DNA from 2 places in the Salimicrobium salexigens genome. Region 2 is predicted to be linked to the other one. Evidence: predicted binding sites of a transcription regulator. Region 2 holds the regulator's gene; the other holds the start of a gene.
What was found. The regulator LexA, encoded in region 2, represses DNA repair genes until DNA is damaged. The targets are predictions, from matches to a motif close to CGAACATATGTTCG.
Positions count from the first base shown of each region.

Region 1: BW931_RS01440 (2OG-Fe dioxygenase family protein) is a predicted target of LexA. The motif match lies at 2,750-2,763, and genes of this name have one in related genera.

Region 1 is NZ_FTOK01000001.1:280,864-289,994, forward strand. It holds gene BW931_RS01425 (circularly permuted type 2 ATP-grasp protein) at 1-336, shown strand, start outside; gene BW931_RS01430 (alpha-E domain-containing protein) at 329-1,294, shown strand; gene BW931_RS01435 (transglutaminase family protein) at 1,313-2,164, shown strand; gene BW931_RS13750 (hypothetical protein) at 2,561-2,686, shown strand; gene BW931_RS01440 (2OG-Fe dioxygenase family protein) at 3,007-3,813, shown strand; gene BW931_RS01445 (HAD family hydrolase) at 3,970-4,587, shown strand; gene BW931_RS01450 (hypothetical protein) at 4,613-5,080, shown strand; gene BW931_RS13445 (hypothetical protein) at 5,077-5,253, shown strand; gene BW931_RS01455 (DUF488 domain-containing protein) at 5,250-5,807, shown strand; gene BW931_RS01460 (ABC transporter permease subunit) at 5,873-6,682, opposite strand; gene BW931_RS01465 (ABC transporter ATP-binding protein) at 6,679-7,566, opposite strand; TPP riboswitch at 7,737-7,845, shown strand; gene thiW (energy coupling factor transporter S component ThiW) at 7,922-8,407, shown strand; TPP riboswitch at 8,412-8,514, shown strand; gene tenA (thiaminase II) at 8,549-9,131, shown strand, end outside.
Region 2 is NZ_FTOK01000003.1:188,292-197,422, forward strand. It holds gene BW931_RS05095 (MerR family transcriptional regulator) at 103-507, shown strand; gene glnA (type I glutamate--ammonia ligase) at 526-1,857, shown strand; gene lexA (transcriptional repressor LexA) at 1,992-2,615, opposite strand; gene BW931_RS05110 (YneB family resolvase-like protein) at 2,916-3,584, shown strand; gene BW931_RS05115 (DUF896 domain-containing protein) at 3,633-3,866, shown strand; gene tkt (transketolase) at 3,977-5,989, shown strand; gene BW931_RS05125 (YneF family protein) at 6,342-6,569, shown strand; gene BW931_RS05130 (hypothetical protein) at 6,720-6,896, shown strand; gene BW931_RS05135 (hypothetical protein) at 7,135-7,545, shown strand; gene BW931_RS05140 (Na(+)/H(+) antiporter subunit B) at 7,684-8,130, shown strand; gene BW931_RS05145 (CcdC family protein) at 8,142-8,630, shown strand; gene BW931_RS05150 (DUF2621 family protein) at 8,646-9,074, opposite strand.

The DNA of each region.
Region 1 (9,131 bases), on a different contig from region 2:
GTCGGGGCTTCCGGGGGCTACGATATGCTTATCGGTCCTCAGTCCACGGAAGAAGAAAGAGCGCTTTTCCGTGAGAAAGTGATAGAACAGCCGAATCAGTACATTGCCCAGCCTACTATCAAACTGTCGCGGGCTCCGGCTTTTCAGGGTGGGAATGTTTATCCGTGTCACGTGGATTTACGGGTTTTCGTCATGAACGGAACGGAGATGAATGTGCTTCCCGGAGGGTTGTCGAGGGTTGCCCTGAAAGAAGGGTCACTCGTCGTCAACTCTTCTCAGGGAGGAGGCGGCAAAGATACGTGGATTTTGTCGGGAGGAGGCGAAACAGATGCTTAGTCGGACGGCAGACGCTTTATACTGGATGGCGAGAAACCTGGAGCGTTCCGAAAATAACGCCCGGGTACTGAATGTTCAGCTTATAAATATGCTCGAAGCGGCTGATCAGCAAGTGCTGGACAGGGACTGGGAAGAAGTGCTTGAGATTTGTGCTTCCTACCGGGACTACATCAATCATTATTCGAGAATGGAAAGAGGGACTATGATCGAGTATCTGACAATGAATCCGATTAATCCCAATTCCATCGAGAACTGTATGAAAGTCGCGAGAGAGAACACTAAGAATACGCGTGATATTATCCCGGGCGAGTTGTGGGAGATTCTCAATGAATTCCATCTTGATCATCAGGACAGCGGAGGAAATATAGGGACACTGGCACGGACGAAAGACTATTTGAAAACAGTCACCCGCACCTCTATGACCGCGCAGGGGGTAATAGAATCCTCAATGACCAGAGGGGTACCATATACGTTCATCAAGGTTGGCAAGTGGCTTGAGCGTGCGGAGAAGACAGCCCGTATTCTGAACGTCGTCTGTGAGAAACAAAGGCGGGAACCCCTTCAACATACAACGAACAATTATTACTACTGGCTGGCTGCTCTCAGGTTCCTGAACGGATACGATTCATTCATCAAAGAACATCCGCCGACCATGGACTCTGCGTACGTCCTTGATTTTCTTGTAAAAGAAGAAAAGTTTCCGAGGTCGATAAACTACTGTATGACGCATATTAAAGAAGCGATAATGGATCTTGAAGGCGGGCAGGTGCATCACTATTCGGAAGAGCTGTTTCAGCTTACAGATGTGATTCTTGCAGAAATCAGCGATACCGGGATTAAAGACATGAACATGGAAGAACTTATGAGGTTTCTTGACCATTTTCAGAAGCAGTGCATCGCTTTAAGCAGTCTGTTTATGGAAACCTACTATCTTTCTGTACCAACATCCTCAACATGAGAAGGAGCAAACGATTTTATGAAATACCAAATTGAACACACAAATAAATTCCACTATGAAACATCCGTAGATCAAAGCATGAACCACATTCGGTTAAAACCGCGTTCCGATGAATGCCAGCGGGTATTGGCCTACCGTTCGGAGATCTCGCCTGTCTCTGTAATAAAAGAGCACGTCGATGTGTGGGGGAATCACGTGGAAACATTTTTTATTCCCGAAAAACATAAACATTTGACGGTCAAAACGATTTCAACGGTCAGTATTCAGAAGAGCCCTTTTATCGATATGATCCGCTATTCGGACGAAATGAAGCAGATATTTCATTCCGAGCTTTTTCGCAAACACTATCTGGCCTACCTGAACGAAACACCCTATACATTCATGTACAAAGAACAGATTGATCTGCTTACTAAAAATGTCGGTGATCCGACGGATCCGATTCAGTTTTCTATCGACCTGATGAGATACGTGCACAATACGCTGTTTTACAATACAACCACGACGGATGTGAATACGAAAGCACACGAAGCATGGCCTTTGCAGGGAGGGGTGTGTCAGGACTTTGCTCATATTATGATTGCAGTGTTAAGGGGGAACGGGATACCGGCCCGGTACGCCAGTGGATATTTATATATCGGGGAAGATTCGGCTCTCGTCGGGGACGCTGCCACTCATGCCTGGGTGGAAGTGATGGTTCCTGGTGTCGGCTGGACGGGACTCGATCCGACGAACAACGTAGAAGCGCTGGAGAATCATATACGAATCGGCACGGGGCGTGACTATGCAGATGTAAGTCCGCTGCAGGGGGTATATCGCGGAGGGGGACAGAACCTCGACGTAAGTGTAAGCGTAACGCTTTTGGAAGAGTAAGCGACAAATTTAAAAAGGCGCTCCCCCACCGGCGGGTGGAAGGAGCGCTGTTCGATGTTTCTGAATTAACATGTGCAGATGAGTCTTCCTCCCGGAGGTTGGGAGGTCTTTCTCACATGAATGCTCTTTATAAGAGCATACCCACATTATAGATGGGAAAGATATCCTTGTCTATGCAACAAAAGAATAATTTCTGACAGAGTTTTGAATAAAGAAGGGTATGTTTCTCTTTAGTAAGGTAATGAATAAAGAAAAGTTAAAGAGACCATTCAGCATGCCCAGGGTCTGGAGCTCAGGTGCTTTGATTCTGACCCTGTCACGGGAAAGGCTTGCAGAAGCACGTCCGGGCAAAGCCCTTACGGATCGATCACACGACGATTTTTTTCTAATCATTCGGTGGCTGCGACTGGTGGTTATATTGAAGAAGATGTGCTTCTGCTGCAGGAAGAGATTCAGAAAGATTTCCGGAAAGAAATGGTAACGAAAGGTTTCATTTCGGAAAAGACTCCGCTGCCGGAATGACTCCTGCCTCCCCCTCTGCTTAAGCAGAGGGATTTTTTCTATGATAAAATAATTTCAGACGTGAGAATATGTGTTTGATACTGCTTTACTGTACGGGAAAGGAGGAAGAGGGGATTGGAATTTGTGATTGATATGCTGATCGGCGCCGGTCTTGTATTCTTCTTTCTGATTACGTTTATCATTTTTCACACTATCAATAACAGAAAGTGACGATTCCGGCATTCGTACGTACCGGTTTTTAATTTGAATCAGCCAATATTGACCGGCGGTATTTTACACCATAAGAAAAGTATTATTATGAGCAACAGGAGGAGAAGAAAGTGAGTTATTTGAAACGTTTCGGGTATGAATATTACGATCTGAAAAATATACTGAAGACCCGTCACCTTGAAGAAGAGCTGGAGGAAATCAAACAGGAGTTCGCTACGCTGCCGGCAGACTCGTATGCGCAGGAACTGAACAGATACAGAAGATACGGGAGAGCGGTGATTATACCGGGCACAGGCCATGTCCAGTGGTTGCCTTCCGTTCGGACCGAAGAGGGAGAAATGTACAAGTATTTCCAGGGGAGCTTCAACCCTGAATATACGGACAGCGCCCGTGATTTTCCGGCTATTTCAGAGAAAATGCGGGAGAACCGTCTGCTTGATGACATCATTCTGTTCGATTACAGACAGACGTTCTGGAGAGAGGAAGACCTTCTTCTCCCTATTCACGCCGGGGTTCATTTTGTGAAACTGGAAGTGGATAATGAACAGGAAATTGCAGTGTCTTCTCCGAACCATCTCCATCAGGACGGGGAACCATTCACGTTCGCCCATCTTGTCCATCGTCAGAACGCAGAAGGGGGCGGGAATGCTATAGGCACTCCTCATGTAGCGGGAGAAGTACCGGAAAACGTAAACGAGAAACAGCTGCTGAAGCAGATGACGCTGACTTCCCCTCTCGAATCATATGGAGTGTTCGATCCGATGGTCAGTCATTATGTTGCTCCCGTAACGAAAGGGAAAGAAGAAATGAAGGGGGAACGTTCGATGATACTGATTGATTTCCAGCCCACTGTCTGTCCTGACCCGGAGGAGATTTCAAAACAGTTGAGACAGGGAAACTTAATGTTCGCCGACTGACAAACAAAATGCACAGAGGGAGGCGAAATCGCTCTCTTGCCACGAGTCTTTGTCCATATAGGGTACAGGAAAGATTACGAAAATAACAAATTGCTCATTGCCTGTTCAGGACGGAACGGATGCAAGATTATGGGCCGTAAAAAGGAGTGATGATTCATGGATAGTGTTATCTTTGATTTAGACGGGACTCTATGGGATCCCATTTCCACGGTGAAAGATGCCTGGAATGAAACAATTCAGGCACATCGTCCCGAAGAAAAAGAACTTAGTCGGGAAGATATGGAATCTATAATGGGACTCCAAACAGAAGAAGTAGTTAAGAAGTTATTCCCGCATCTTGATCAGTCTGAGGGTGAAAAGATTATCCACAATTGTTTTGAAGCGGAGATCGAAGTAATTAAAAAACAGGGTGGGGAATTATACGAAGGGGTGGAACGTACTCTGCAGCACCTTTATAACAACTATCCTCTGTTTATCGTAAGTAACTGCCAGGACGGCTATATTGAAGCGTTTCTTCAGGCCCATCAGCTGGAGAAATATTTTAAGGACTTTGAAAATCCTGGACGTACCGGCCTCTCCAAAGCAGAGAATATTCAGCTCGTGGTGAAAAGAAACGATCTTAACAGCCCGATTTATGTGGGGGATACCTCGGGAGATAAAGAAGCCGCTCAAAGTGCAGGCCTTCCTTTCTACTACGCATCCTACGGATTTGGTGAGGTGGACAGGGCCGAGCAGACGATTGAAACATTCGCCGATCTACAGTCTCTGTTATAATCGGTATCTTGATTGGAGGGTATCTATGGAGTATCGTTATAAAAATTCCAAGAAGTGGAAGCGTGAGGGCCTCAAATCTCTGTGGCAGGCAATGGCTGCTGTTGCAGCCAACATTATTACTATGGCCTCGATAGACCCTTCCCCTCTGCTTCTCAGTTTCATCCAAATTGTGACAGGAGTCATCATTATTTCCGGGGTAATAAACACTTTCTACTTTTTTACGAGATCGGGAAAAGAATATATAACAGTCGATGACCAGGCTGTACTCATACGCAATGGCCCGTTTTTCAATAAAAAAGAAGTGCTTCTCGGGGACATGACGGGACTTGTGGAAAGAGAAGAAGAGCTCGTCATTGAATACGGAAAAAAGCGCAGAGAAACACTGGTGGAAAAGGAAAATCTTTCAGAAGAAGACGTTCGGGACTTTAAACAGGAAATAAGGAACAAAGCGGAAAGAAACTCAGAAAGATTTAGAAGGGGAGGAAAAGAATGATATTTTTTTACATACTGATGGCAGCGTTCGTCGGGCTGATCACTCTTGGGTGGAGAGGAGCGATCCTGGGCTTTGTGATAGGGATTGTTTACGCAGTAGTCGAGATCAACGCAAAAAAAATTACCAGACTGGAAGAAGAGGTTCGCCGGTTAAAGCAGGGTTCCCGGGAATGAGGAAACCTTACATATATACGATTGGACACTCTTCCCACTCGAAACAGTTCTTTCTTTCTATGCTGAAAGAGGCGAAAGTGAATGCGGTGGCGGATGTACGGGCGTTTCCGGCGAGTCGTAAGTTTCCCCATTTCAATCAGGAGAACATGAAGAAGTGGCTGGCGGGGGGAGGGTTTTCATACTCCTACCACCCTCTCCTTGCAGGACGACGCAATAAAGCAGGCCACGTGCAGTCGGAGGTGAACGGAGCCTGGGAGAACCAGTCCTTTCACAATTATGCAGACTATACACTGACGGAGGAGTTCAGGGAAGGAATAGTCGGGCTCGAAGCACTGGCCGGTGAGAAGGATGTTGCGTATTTTTGTGCGGAAAGACACCCGTCCCGCTGTCACAGACTGCTTGTCAGTAACTGGCTGGAAGCGAACGGATGGGATGTCTATCATATTTTAGATGAAAAGGATGGAATTTCCCTGGTAAAACACGAGCAGGGCCGGTGGGGAGCGATGCCTATCATCGAGAAAGACGGGGTGGTCGTGTATCCGGAAAACAGGTGAAAGAAACATGCCGGGGGCCTGATTCCTTTTGAACCTGAGTATCGATCTTCCTGTATGGCAGACTTTTACAACGGGAGGTTCCGATGCCTGAACAGAACGATTGCCAGAGTATAAGCAAGGATTCCAATACCCGTAAGTATGAGAGAAGATGTCCATACTTCCGCATCTCCTCCGGCGATTTTTCCGGGTTCATAAAGCGAAAAGGGAGTGATGTTCCGTAACCAGTCGACATCGGTCACAATCTTTCCAATCATATTCATTCCGTAAAAAAGGAAGGTCAACCCGCCTGCTGTCGCTAACGCCGACCTCTCATCGTTCAGCAGGGAAGACACGAGGAAAGAGTACCCCCCTACTGCAAAAAATAACAAAAACCCCACAAAGTTGATCTGAAAAAAATCTTTCATGGCTATCGCATTCTGCTCATCTATCAGCAGTTCGCCGGCAGCCAGTCCCCCGCCGAAATTCAGGACATGTATAATGATAAGACCGCTCAGCAGAACCATCATCTGAGTAAAAGCAATCTGAACCCTGGAGATTCTGGTGGAAAGGAGATAAGCCATGGAACCCCGGTCCACAAGTTTTGCCAGCAACTGCACCGCACTCATTACGCTGAACACACCCAAAATAAGCAGGTAGAATAATCCGTAGTATTCCGCTGAAATAAACTGGCCATAGTTGCCGAAAGCTTCCAGTCCGAGAGCTCTTAATAGAGAATCAGGGAACAGTTCCATCATGCTTTCCATTTCATCGAGATTGTCCGCAAAGAGGGGGAACAGCGACGTCATAAGAACTACATAAATAGCGGAAACGAGACCGAAGCCGAGGAATAATTTAATATTTGATTTCATCATTTGTTTATAAAGCGGAAAATTCATGACCCGGCCTCCTCTGCATCATAGTAATCCATAAATATCTGTTCCAGACTCTGGGTGCCGGCACTGATATTTTTGACGCTGTACTTCGATAATTCGTGGATAAAATTATCAAAGTCCCCCTGGACTTCGACCCGTACGAATAACCCCTCCGTTTTTTTAATGGAAAGCCTGGATTCCTTCATAGCTTCAACATCTTCGGACCGGGTCAGTGTGACATCGAAGACCTTACGCTGCATGGATTGCAGTTCGTGTATATCCTTGACCGTAACAATCTCTCCATTCCGGATGATAGCTGCACGATCGCACGTTCGTTCAATCTCCGAAAAGCTGTGGGAGGACATCAGAAAGGTTTTTCCCTTTTCCTTCTCTTCCAGCACGAGCTCGACGAAAAGCTTTTGCATAAGGGGGTCCAGTCCGGAGGTGGGTTCATCCAGAATATATACATCGGGGTCGTGCATAAATGTCGCAACGATTCCGATCTTCTGTTTCATCCCTTTGGACATCTTCCGGATAGGAGCATCGGGATCAAACTGGAGACGCTGAATCAGGCTGGTCCGTTTGCTCTTGTCCGTGATCCCCTGCATTCCTGCCATCATATCGAGAAAGTCGCTCCCTGTCATTCCTTCGAGAAAAGCGATCTCCCCCGGTAAATAACCGATTCTTCCCCGTGCTTTCGCCTGATTCTTCCACGTATCATAACCGTCAATTACAGCACTCCCCTTTTGAGGTTTCATATACCCGAGGAGATGACGGATAGTCGTGGATTTACCAGATCCGTTAGGTCCGAGAAACCCGAACACTTCCCCTTCCTGTACTTCAAAAGAGACGTTGAAAATCCCTTTGCCATTCGGAAACCGCCGGGTAAGATTGTCGATGCGAATCATTGCTTACACCCCTTACTGTAGCAAAAAGACTGCTTTTTCTAAATTCTATTACTCTCTCCGGGATTGTCAATGCCTCCTTGTGGAAATTACTGATATTTTCGAAAAAACGGTTCAGATGGTGCAAAAGATTCTGGCTTTTGTTATACTGGTATCGTCCAAGTGAATAAGTAATCAACTACTAGGGGTGTCCGTGATACGGACTGAGAGGAAAGAATGACTTTCCGACTCTCTGGACCTGATCTGGCTCATACCAGCGTGGGGAAGTAGTCAACATACCATTGACGAACCGGGTCCTGTAATTCAGGACCCGGTTTTTTTGCTTCTTCTTCTGCCTGGGATAAAAGGGGGGAGAATTATGAATCGCACAAAACTGCTTACGACCATGGCTGTGCTTACTGCACTCGGAACGCTCGGGGCACAGATGCTGTGGTTTCCGGCCGGAATAGCAAAGGCCTATCCGGTCCAGCATGCCGTCAACGTCGTTGCTGCCGTTACGCTTGGACCGCTGCCGGCGGTGACGATAGCTTTCCTGATAGCTGTGTTGCGGAACCTGTTAGGTCTCGGCACTCTGCTAGCATTTCCGGGGGGTATGATCGGGGCTTTTGTGGCGGGAGTGACATATCACTACACGAAGCGTATCGGGGGAGCGGTAACCGGTGAAATCATCGGGACAGGATTATTCGGATCTCTTGCTTCCGTACCGATCGCCAATCTGTTGATGGGTACAGGCGCCGGGGTTTTCGCTTTTGTACCTTCATTCGCTGTAAGTACCGTGACCGGGGCGCTGATAGGCTGGATGGTCGCAGTCCGGCTGAAACAGACAGCTATCGTGACAACTTAATTATTTGAACTGCTGGGGGCGCGGATATCGCTGAGATAAGGTTTTGCCTTAGTCCCTTTGAACCTGATGCGGGTCATGCCGCCGAAGGGAAGCACTCTGCACATGGGGGCTTCCTTTATACTAAACGAGGAGGCTATTTTTATGTCATTTACGAAAGAATTAAGAAGAGAAAATGAAGATGTATTTCAGGCGATTTTCGATCACCCGTTTGTACAGGGTCTTGGCGAAGGTGAACTGCCGAAAGAAGCGGTGGCTCACTACGTAAAAGCGGACTATGAATACTTGAATACCTTCCTTACCCTTTATGGCACGGCCATTTCCCAATCCGACAGTCGGGAGGATATAACATTTTTTCATAATCAGATCGCCTTTGTGCTGGGGGATGAGATGCACCCACACCGCAATTTAAGCGATTACGCAGGCACCCCGTACGAAAATCTTCAGGGTTATCCGATGCCACCGACAGCGGATCATTATCGTGCTCACATGAAGAGTGTGGCCACAGAAGGTCTGCTCGGAAAAACAATTGCGGCTATGCTTCCCTGTCCGTGGACTTACGATGAAATCGGAAAAGAATTGAAACGGCGTTTCTCTCCGGAATCGGACCATCCTTTCTATGAGTGGATTGAATTCTATGCCGATGATTCTATTGCCGAAACCACCGGCTACATGATGAAACGTCTGGATGAGGAAGCGGAGCGGGCATCTCCGGAAGACAGGCGGA
Region 2 (9,131 bases):
GGAATACTCCGGCTTTTTTCATGTCAACTTTCCTGACATCGCTTGACAATTGTTTGTTTTGAATTATAATAATAGTAAGAATTCTTGGAGGGGGTGGCAGAAGTGAGTGATGAAGTACGACGTTCCATGCCGCTGTTTTCTATGGGAATCGTCCAATCCCTTACTGCCCTCACTCCGAGGCAAATTCGTTATTACGAGCAGAATGGGCTGGTGACTCCGGCCCGTTCCAAAGGGAATCAGCGACTGTTTTCGTTTAATGATGTAGACCGGCTTCTTGAGATTAAATCACTTGTAGAAAAAGGGGTCAATCTTGCGGGTATCAGGCAGGTGTTCGATTTGAAACAGGAAACGCCCCGCCCTGATTACAAACCCGGGGAAGTACAGGAAGTCTACCATCAGCTCAGCGAAAAAGAGTTACGGAAAATGCTTCGTAAGGAAATTGAGAATGATGCAGGAAAAGGAAATTTTGGACTCAGACAGGGAGAATTATCAAGATTCTTTCACTAAATTATGGGAGGCACACGCATGGGCTTAACAAGAGAAGAAATTTACAAGAAGATCGAGGAAGAGAACGTCAAATTCATCCGTCTGCAGTTTACGGATATGCTCGGTATTATTAAAAACGTGGAGATCCCGTTCAGTCAGCTCGACAAAGCTCTGGATGGAGTGATGATGTTCGACGGTTCTTCCATTGAAGGATTCGTACGAATCGAGGAGTCCGATATGTATCTGGTACCGGATTTCGATTCTTTTCTCGTACTTCCATGGACTTCCGAGAAAGGGAAAGTGGCACGATTCATCTGTGACATTTACAACACGGATGGTACTCCATTCGAAGGGTGCCCCCGCTATAACCTGAAGCGCAACCTGAAAAGAATGGAAGAGCTCGGTTTCTCCGCTTTTAACCTTGGTACCGAACCGGAATTTTTCCTGTTCAAGATGGATGAAAACATGAATCCTACCCTTGAACTGAACGATAAAGGCGGCTACTTCGACCTTGCTCCGACCGACCTCGGGGAGAACTGTCGACGGGATATCGTACTGGAGCTTGAGGAGATGGGTTTCGAAATTGAAGCTTCCCACCACGAAGTCGCTCCCGGGCAGCATGAAATCGACTTCAAATATTCGGAAGCAGTGAAGCACTGTGACGATATCCAGACGTTTAAACTCGTTGTTAAAACCATCGCCCGTAAACACGGTCTGCATGCAACGTTTATGCCTAAACCTCTCTTCGGAGTGAACGGTTCCGGTATGCACGCAAACATGTCTCTGTTCACGGAAGAAGGAAATGCTTTCTTCGATGAGAACGGCAAAGAACAGCTCTCGGATGTAGCTTACCAGTTTACTGCCGGTATTCTGAAGCATGCCATGGCTTTCACGGCAATAACCAACCCGATAGTGAATTCCTATAAGCGTCTCGTTCCGGGATACGAAGCTCCTTCTTATGTAGCCTGGTCGTCCCAGAACAGAAGTCCGCTCATCCGCGTTCCGACGTCCCGTGGAGTGAGTACACGTATCGAAGTACGCAGTGTCGATCCGGCTGCCAACCCGTATATGGGGATGGCCGCTCTGCTTGCTGCGGGTCTCGACGGTATCGAGAACAAACTGGAGGTACCTGAACCGGTGGATCGCAACATTTACGTGATGGATGAGGAAGAGCGCAGAGAAGCGGGAGTGACCGATCTTCCGGCTACACTGTATGATGCACTTCAGGAACTTAAGAAGAATGATGTGATGGTGAAGGCGTTGGGCGAACACCTGTATGAGCACTTTATCGAAGCGAAAGAAATCGAGTGGAACATGTTCCGTACCCAGGTACACCCTTGGGAGAGGGAGCAGTATCTGCAGACGTATTAATGGGAACCTCTCTCAGGGGAATTTCCGTTGAGAACGTTTAGATTTACATGACCATAAAACCATAAAACTAAATTAAAAATCCTCCATTACCGGCCGGTAATGGAGGATTTTTAAGTGTATACAGGGGGAGCGGTTCAGTGTACGTTCCTGAATAAGCCGACCACTTTTCCGAGAATGGTGACGTCATCGAGAAGGATAGGCTCCATGGAGGAGTTTTCCGGCTGAAGGCGTACGTGATCCGCTTCTTTGAAGAATCGCTTCACTGTAGCTTCACCCTCGTCTGTCATACCGACAACGATATCTCCGTTTTGAGCGGTGTTCTGCTTACGGACGATTACCTTGTCTCCGTCAAGAACGCCGGCTTCTATCATACTTTCTCCCTGGATGACGAGTATGAAAGTATCTTCCTCCGTGCTGCTTATCGTATCCGGCACCGGAAGATATTCTTCGATGTTCTCTACTGCAGTTATAGGAACACCGGCGGTTACTTTACCGATCACGGGAGCGAACGTCGCTTCCCCTTTAGGGATTTTAGTACCTTCCTCCAGGTCTATCACTTCGATCGCCCGCGGTTTCGTCGGGTCTCTCCGAATGAAACCTTTCTTTTCCAGTCTCGCGAGGTGGCCGTGTACGGTAGAACTGGAAGCAAGACCTACGTACTTACCGATTTCCCTGACGGACGGGGGATATCCTTTGTCGATCACTTCCTGTTTTATGAAATTCAATATTTCCTGCTGTCGTTTGGATAGGTTAGTCATAATGTCACATCCTGTATAGAAAATTTATTACATATATTGTAGCACGTAGGATGCCGGAATACAAACAGGCGTTCGAACTTTTGTGTTGACAGGAACAATAGTTCGTATATAATGATATTTACACGAACATAAGTTCTAAGGAACAATAGTTCTATCGGGAGGTATTCCATGTTTCATAAATTATCCAAGCAGGATCTTACTCATATCGTTCTGTTCATTCTGAGTCTGGTTTTCCTATACATTGCAATGGTTTCCAGTGTTTAAATCCTGTATCATTTCTCTGTGGGAGAGGTGGTAAGGATGAAAGCGGTCTTGTATTGCAGAGTAAGTACGGAAAAAGAAACCCAGGTTACGTCTATACAGAGACAGAAGGAAGAACTTAAAAAACTTGCGGAGAACCATAGTATGGATATTGTGGAAGTTATCGAAGAAAAAGCCAGCGGGTACTCCATCGAAAGGGAAGGTATACTTCGTGCACTTGATATTTTCTCCTCGAAAAAAGCGGAAGCACTCCTGATTCAGGATGAGACGAGACTCGGCAGGGGGAACACGAAGATCGCCCTTTTACACCAGCTCGAAAAGCTCGATGTGACGATCTATACGGTGACGGGGAGCGGGGAAATGGAGATTTCCGAGTCTGATTCCATGGTTCTGCAGATCGTCGGAGTGGTGGAAGAGTATCAGCGTTATCTTCATAACATGAAAATTCGACGAGGGATGAAAAAAGCGGTGGAAGATGGTTATGACCCTTCCAAAAATTTGAAGAACATCGACCAGGCCAGGGGGCGGGAACGTATTGATTTCCCTGTGACGGAAGTGGCACGTCTCCGGGAAAAGAAGCTCACGTTTCAGGAAATTGCGGCTACTCTCCGCGGTATGGGGTATGATGTCTCCAAAGCGACGGTGCATCGCAGATATAAAGAAAGCCAAACATTTGAAAATGAAAATACGTCGCGTTATCATAAGTAAAGATAATACCCTTCAGTATATACAGGGTAAGTAAAGAGGTGACAAAACATGTTGGCACAACACAAGCTTGATCGTATAAACGCTTTAGCTAATAAGAAAAAAGAGCAGGGCCTTTCTTCTGAAGAGCAGAACGAACAGCATGAATTGCGTCAGGAATATTTACAGAACGTGAGAAAATCTTTTAAGAACCATTTAAAAGGCATGACGGTCATCGATCCGGAAGGACAGGACGTTACCCCGGAGAAAGTGAAACGTATGCAGCAGAATGAGAAAAAACATTAAAAACCTGCGGGAATCGCAGGTTTTTTGTGTGAAAGCGGTTTACTGACTTGCTACGAAACCTATTTCATTATAGGATTATACTTGTTACATATTCCGCATCAGAAAGGGGAATGGCATTGACTAAAGATATTGAACAGAAGTCTATTAATACTATTCGTACACTGACGATCGACGCAGTGGAAAAAGCGAGTTCGGGGCATCCTGGTATGCCGATGGGCACGGCGCCTATGGCTTACAAACTCTGGACGGAGTATATGGAGCACAACCCGAAGAACTCCGACTGGTTCAACCGTGATCGGTTTGTACTCTCGGCAGGCCACGGATCCATGTTGCAGTACAGTCTGCTTCATCTTTCCGGATATGACGTAACGATGGATGATATCAAAAATTTCCGCCAGTGGGACTCCAAAACGCCCGGACATCCGGAAGTGGGGCATACGCATGGCGTGGAAGCGACGACCGGACCGCTCGGCCAGGGTATTGCCATGGCTACCGGGTTCGCGATGGCGGAAGCCCATCTTTCGGCCAACTACAATACAGATAAACATTCAATCATTGATCATAATACGTATGTCATCTGCAGTGATGGAGACCTTATGGAAGGTGTATCTCAGGAATCCGCGTCTCTTGCGGGTCACCTCGGTCTCGGAAAACTCATAGTACTATATGATTCCAATGACATCTCTCTTGACGGGGAGCTGAACCGTGCGTTCAGTGAAAGCGTAGAGAAGAGATACGAAGCCTATGGCTGGCAGGTTCTGCGTGTAGAAGACGGAAATGATACGAAAGCTATCACCGATGCACTCGATAAAGCGAAGAAAAATACCGAACAGCCGACGATGATCGAAGTGAAAACCGTCATCGGCTACGGTGCACCGAACAAATCGGGTAAAGCGGATGCGCACGGAGCACCTCTTGGGGAAGACGAAGTGCAGCAGACGAAAGACTACTATGGCTGGGAATATGAAGAAACGTTCTATGTGCCTGATGAAGTTTATGAAGACTTCCAGGAAAAGATCCAAAAACGCGGGGAGAAGAAAGAGGAAGAATGGAATAAGCAGTTCGAAGAATACAGAAAAGCTAACCCTGAGCTGGCCGAAGAACTTGAAAAAGCCATCAAAGGTGAACTTCCGGAAGATTGGGAGCAGGTTCTCCCTGCTTACGACACGTCCAGTGACAAAGCGGCCACCCGTGCAACGTCCGGGGAAGCGATCAACGCTCTTTCCGATAAAATCCCTTACTTCTTCGGCGGAAGTGCCGACCTTGCAGGTTCCAACAAGACGACGGTCAAGGCGCAGGAAGACTTTTCAAAAAATAACTATGCAGGAAGAAACATCTGGTTCGGTGTCCGTGAACACGCTATGGCAGCGGCTCTGAACGGAATGGCTTTACACGGAGGCCTTAAAGTATACGGAGGCACATTCTTCGTTTTCAGTGACTACCTGCGCCCGTCTCTCCGTTTGTCAGCTATTCAGAATCTTCCGGTGAATTATGTGTTCACGCATGACTCTATTGCTGTAGGGGAAGACGGCCCGACTCACGAACCTGTAGAACATCTGGCTGCACTTCGGGCTATTCCGAACCTCTCGGTCATTCGTCCGGCAGACGGGAACGAATCCAGTGCGGCGTGGAGACTGGCACTGGAATCCACGTCCAACCCGACAGCTCTCGTGTTGACCAGGCAGGGACTGCCGACGCTGGAAGGGACGAAAGAGAAAGCTTATGAAGGTGTGAAAAAAGGAGCTTACGTACTCAGTGACTCCGACAAAGACACACCGGATACCATTCTTCTGGCTTCCGGATCGGAAGTGCAGCTGGCTATGGCAGCCAAAGAAGAGCTTAAGAGCAAAGGCGTAGATGCCCGCGTTGTCAGCATGGCTTCCTTCGATCGTTTCGAAGCTCAGAATGATGCCTATAAAGAAGAAGTATTGCCGAACAGTGTACGTAATCGCGTAGCTATTGAAATGGCTTCTTCCTTTGGCTGGGAGCGTTTCGTCGGTCTTGACGGTAAAGTAGTGGGTATTGACCGCTTCGGAGCTTCGGCACCTGGAGCGACCGTTATTGAAAACTTCGGTTTTACTGTCGAAAATGTTGTGAAGCACGTAGAAAGCTATGTGAAGTAGGACAAGAATCGGGGACTTCGGAAAACTATCCGGAGTTCCTGTTTATTACATAAGGCTCTTCACTTCCGCAGTTTTAAGGGCGGAAGACTTAGCCGGTGTCCGAGGTCTTGAGTTTTAAGCCCGGAGGAACGATATGGTATAATACAGGTAGAGAAACGTTGGGGAACAGCAGTCCGGCAACGGGTCCCGGGTACAGTTTTGAAATTTTTCAAACGTGATCGGCGGGTGCCGGAAATTATGATCGAAACTATTGAGTCATAAATATTGTGTACATCTGTTCACCCGTCTATTGTAATCCCCGTTTCAATTTACTATACTGTTATGGGATATATTATGAAAGGGGAAACTTATTATGGAATTAGGAATTATATGGATTATTCTGATTGCATTAGTCGCGTTAATAGCAGGAGCGGCTTTAGGCTTTTTCATCGCCAGAAAATATATGATGAATTATTTGAAGAAAAACCCTCCAATCAATGAACAGATGCTGCGGACACTGATGATGCAAATGGGTCAGAAACCCTCACAGAAGAAGATCAACCAGATGATGAAACAGATGAACAACCAGATGGACAAGTAAGCGCCGCTCCATCTTCCCTGCCTGTCCTGCCGGTTATCCGGTATGGCGGGCAGGTTTTTTTGTGTTTTGTCAGAGAAGACGCTGGCAAGTAACATAAATTACATTTAAATGTCTTCTTGAGGGGGATGGAGGGGAAATCAGTGGAGACTTATGATGGGACATCCTTCGAAAAAGAATAGATCCTTAAAAGAAATCGAAGGATTTTTCACAAAAGCTTACGAAGATATGTTTTCTAACGAAGAACAGCTTACTGATACACTCCTTCAGGGGATTATCTCTCCTTATGTGCATGATCGGGGGAAACTGAGTCTTTTTCAGCAGAAATAAAAACATTCGTCTAAATGCTCGGTGGATAAAACTGACAGGGCCCAAATGAGGGTTCTGCCTGTTTTATGGTTTTCGTTAAACTGGAGGATAGTGATAAAAAATGAAGAAGGTATCTCTGCTTTTCAAATAAAGGGTGTGGTATGATACACCTGTAAAGTTTCAAACTGAAGCGGGATGATGCCTGCATCTCCAATGACATTGTTGACGTTTTCGGAAACTACGTAAAGGAGGAATCCGGATGGAACTGTATTTCTCGCGCAACACATCTCCTTTGTCCCGACTGATTCAGTATTTCACGAAAGGAAAGTGGAGTCATAACGCTATTAAAGTGGGGGATTACCACATTATCGATTCCCGTTTTCCGGGAGGCGTCCGGATAAGGCACTTTGATTTGAAAGATTACAAAGTACTCGAAGTGGAAGGAGACCCGCGTAAAGCTCTGAAACACATTGAAAAACGCTACGATCTCAGACTGTTTTTCTGGTACGGCATTAAATACGGAAAACCATGGAACGATCCGAACCAGATGATTTGCAGTGAACTGATCGCGGAAGCCTCCAATGATGAGAACTTACGTGGTAAAACACCAAGCGAACAGTACAGATATCTCAAAAACAGTGAAAAAGTGATCAAAGATACGAAGCGTTAACATTCTAACTTGAAACTTAGTAGCAACTCCGAAATATTAAAAAAACAATTATTAACGATGTCGTTCGTCTTTTATGATAATTTTTGATAGAATGTATTCAGCTATGTAATTGAAAGGTCACAGGGGGATTTTTTTGCGATGAAAATTAACAGTAATGATTTGATATTGAAAACGATGACTTCCATCATCGCTTTTATTCTGCTAGGATTCTCGATATATTTATTTTTTGCCGGGCACAATGCTCCCGGAGGAGGGTTTATCGGCGGTCTTATGACGTCCGCTGCCATCGTACTGATGAATATGGCTTACGGACAGGAGGCAATGAAGAGCTCCCTGCCGATCAACTTCCGTTTTCTGTTTAAACTGGGACTGCTGATCGCTCTTGCGACAGGCATGGGGTCGTTTTTATTCAATGAACCGTTTCTCAGTCAGACATTCGCCTACTTTCAGCTTCCCGTGCTCGGACGTACCGAGTTGGCCACGGCACTGCTGTTTGATCTTGGGGTTTATCTCACTGTTATCGGGATTACGATGACAATCATCTTGTCGATCGCTGAGGATCACAAAGAAGAACTCTCGGAGTAAGGGGTTATTCGATGAATACGTTTTTATTAATAGCTTCTACGATAGTCGGTGCTTTTATGGCGGTAACGATGATATTCGTACGGAAGAAAGTCGCGGAAAGACCTGCAAGTATTAAAAAGATCGTGCTCCCTCCATTGTTTATGAGCTCGGGGGCGCTGATGTTTCTGTTTCCGGTCTTCCGGATCAGTCTGTCCCAGGTACTGGAGGCCCTCAGCGTCGGAGTGGTATTTTCGGTTTTTCTCATACTTACCTCCCGTTTTGAAACACGTGGAGGGGAAATCTATCTTAAACCGTCCAGACTTTTCATAGGAGTTCTGTTCGGTCTGCTCGCATTCCGGGTGGTATTTAAGCTGATCATCGGACAGACGATTTCTTTCGGGGAGACGAGCGGGATGTTTTTCGTTCTTGCTTTCGGAATGATCGTATCCTGGCGTATTGCTATGCTTTATAAATATCTCCGCATACAAAAAAGTCTGGAAACGACAAAAGCACCGCTATAAAAAGCGGTGCTTCTTCTATATCTCCAGGTAGTCCCTGTACGGATCTATATCGATTTCTTTTTCGTTCAGTTTCTTCACGAGAAACTTGTGGTCACGTTTGGGAGTAGCCAAAATGTACCCTTCGATAATCGTATCCTGCGTCATGTGCCGAAGCTTCCTTTTAAGGGCGATCCTGCCGATTTCGCCTGCAATCCGCTGCTGAGCAACGCTGCGGAACAGTTCGGGTACGGGGGAGGTCAGTTCTTCCAGAAAGTGTTTCTGGTCTTCACTCCACATGTGCCTCGTTTGTTCAATATAGTATTCTTCCCAGTCGATGGTGGAGTTCCCGTCTTCTTTCGGCATGCTTTTTAGGAATTTACGGAACATGAAGAAACCTCCGATGCCCATAAGCACCACCATAATGACGACCCAACCTACGATAAATAGCGAAAACCCTAAAGACATGTCATCACCTATTCTTTGATATTACCTTTATTATAAAAGGTGACCGGAGGAAAAACA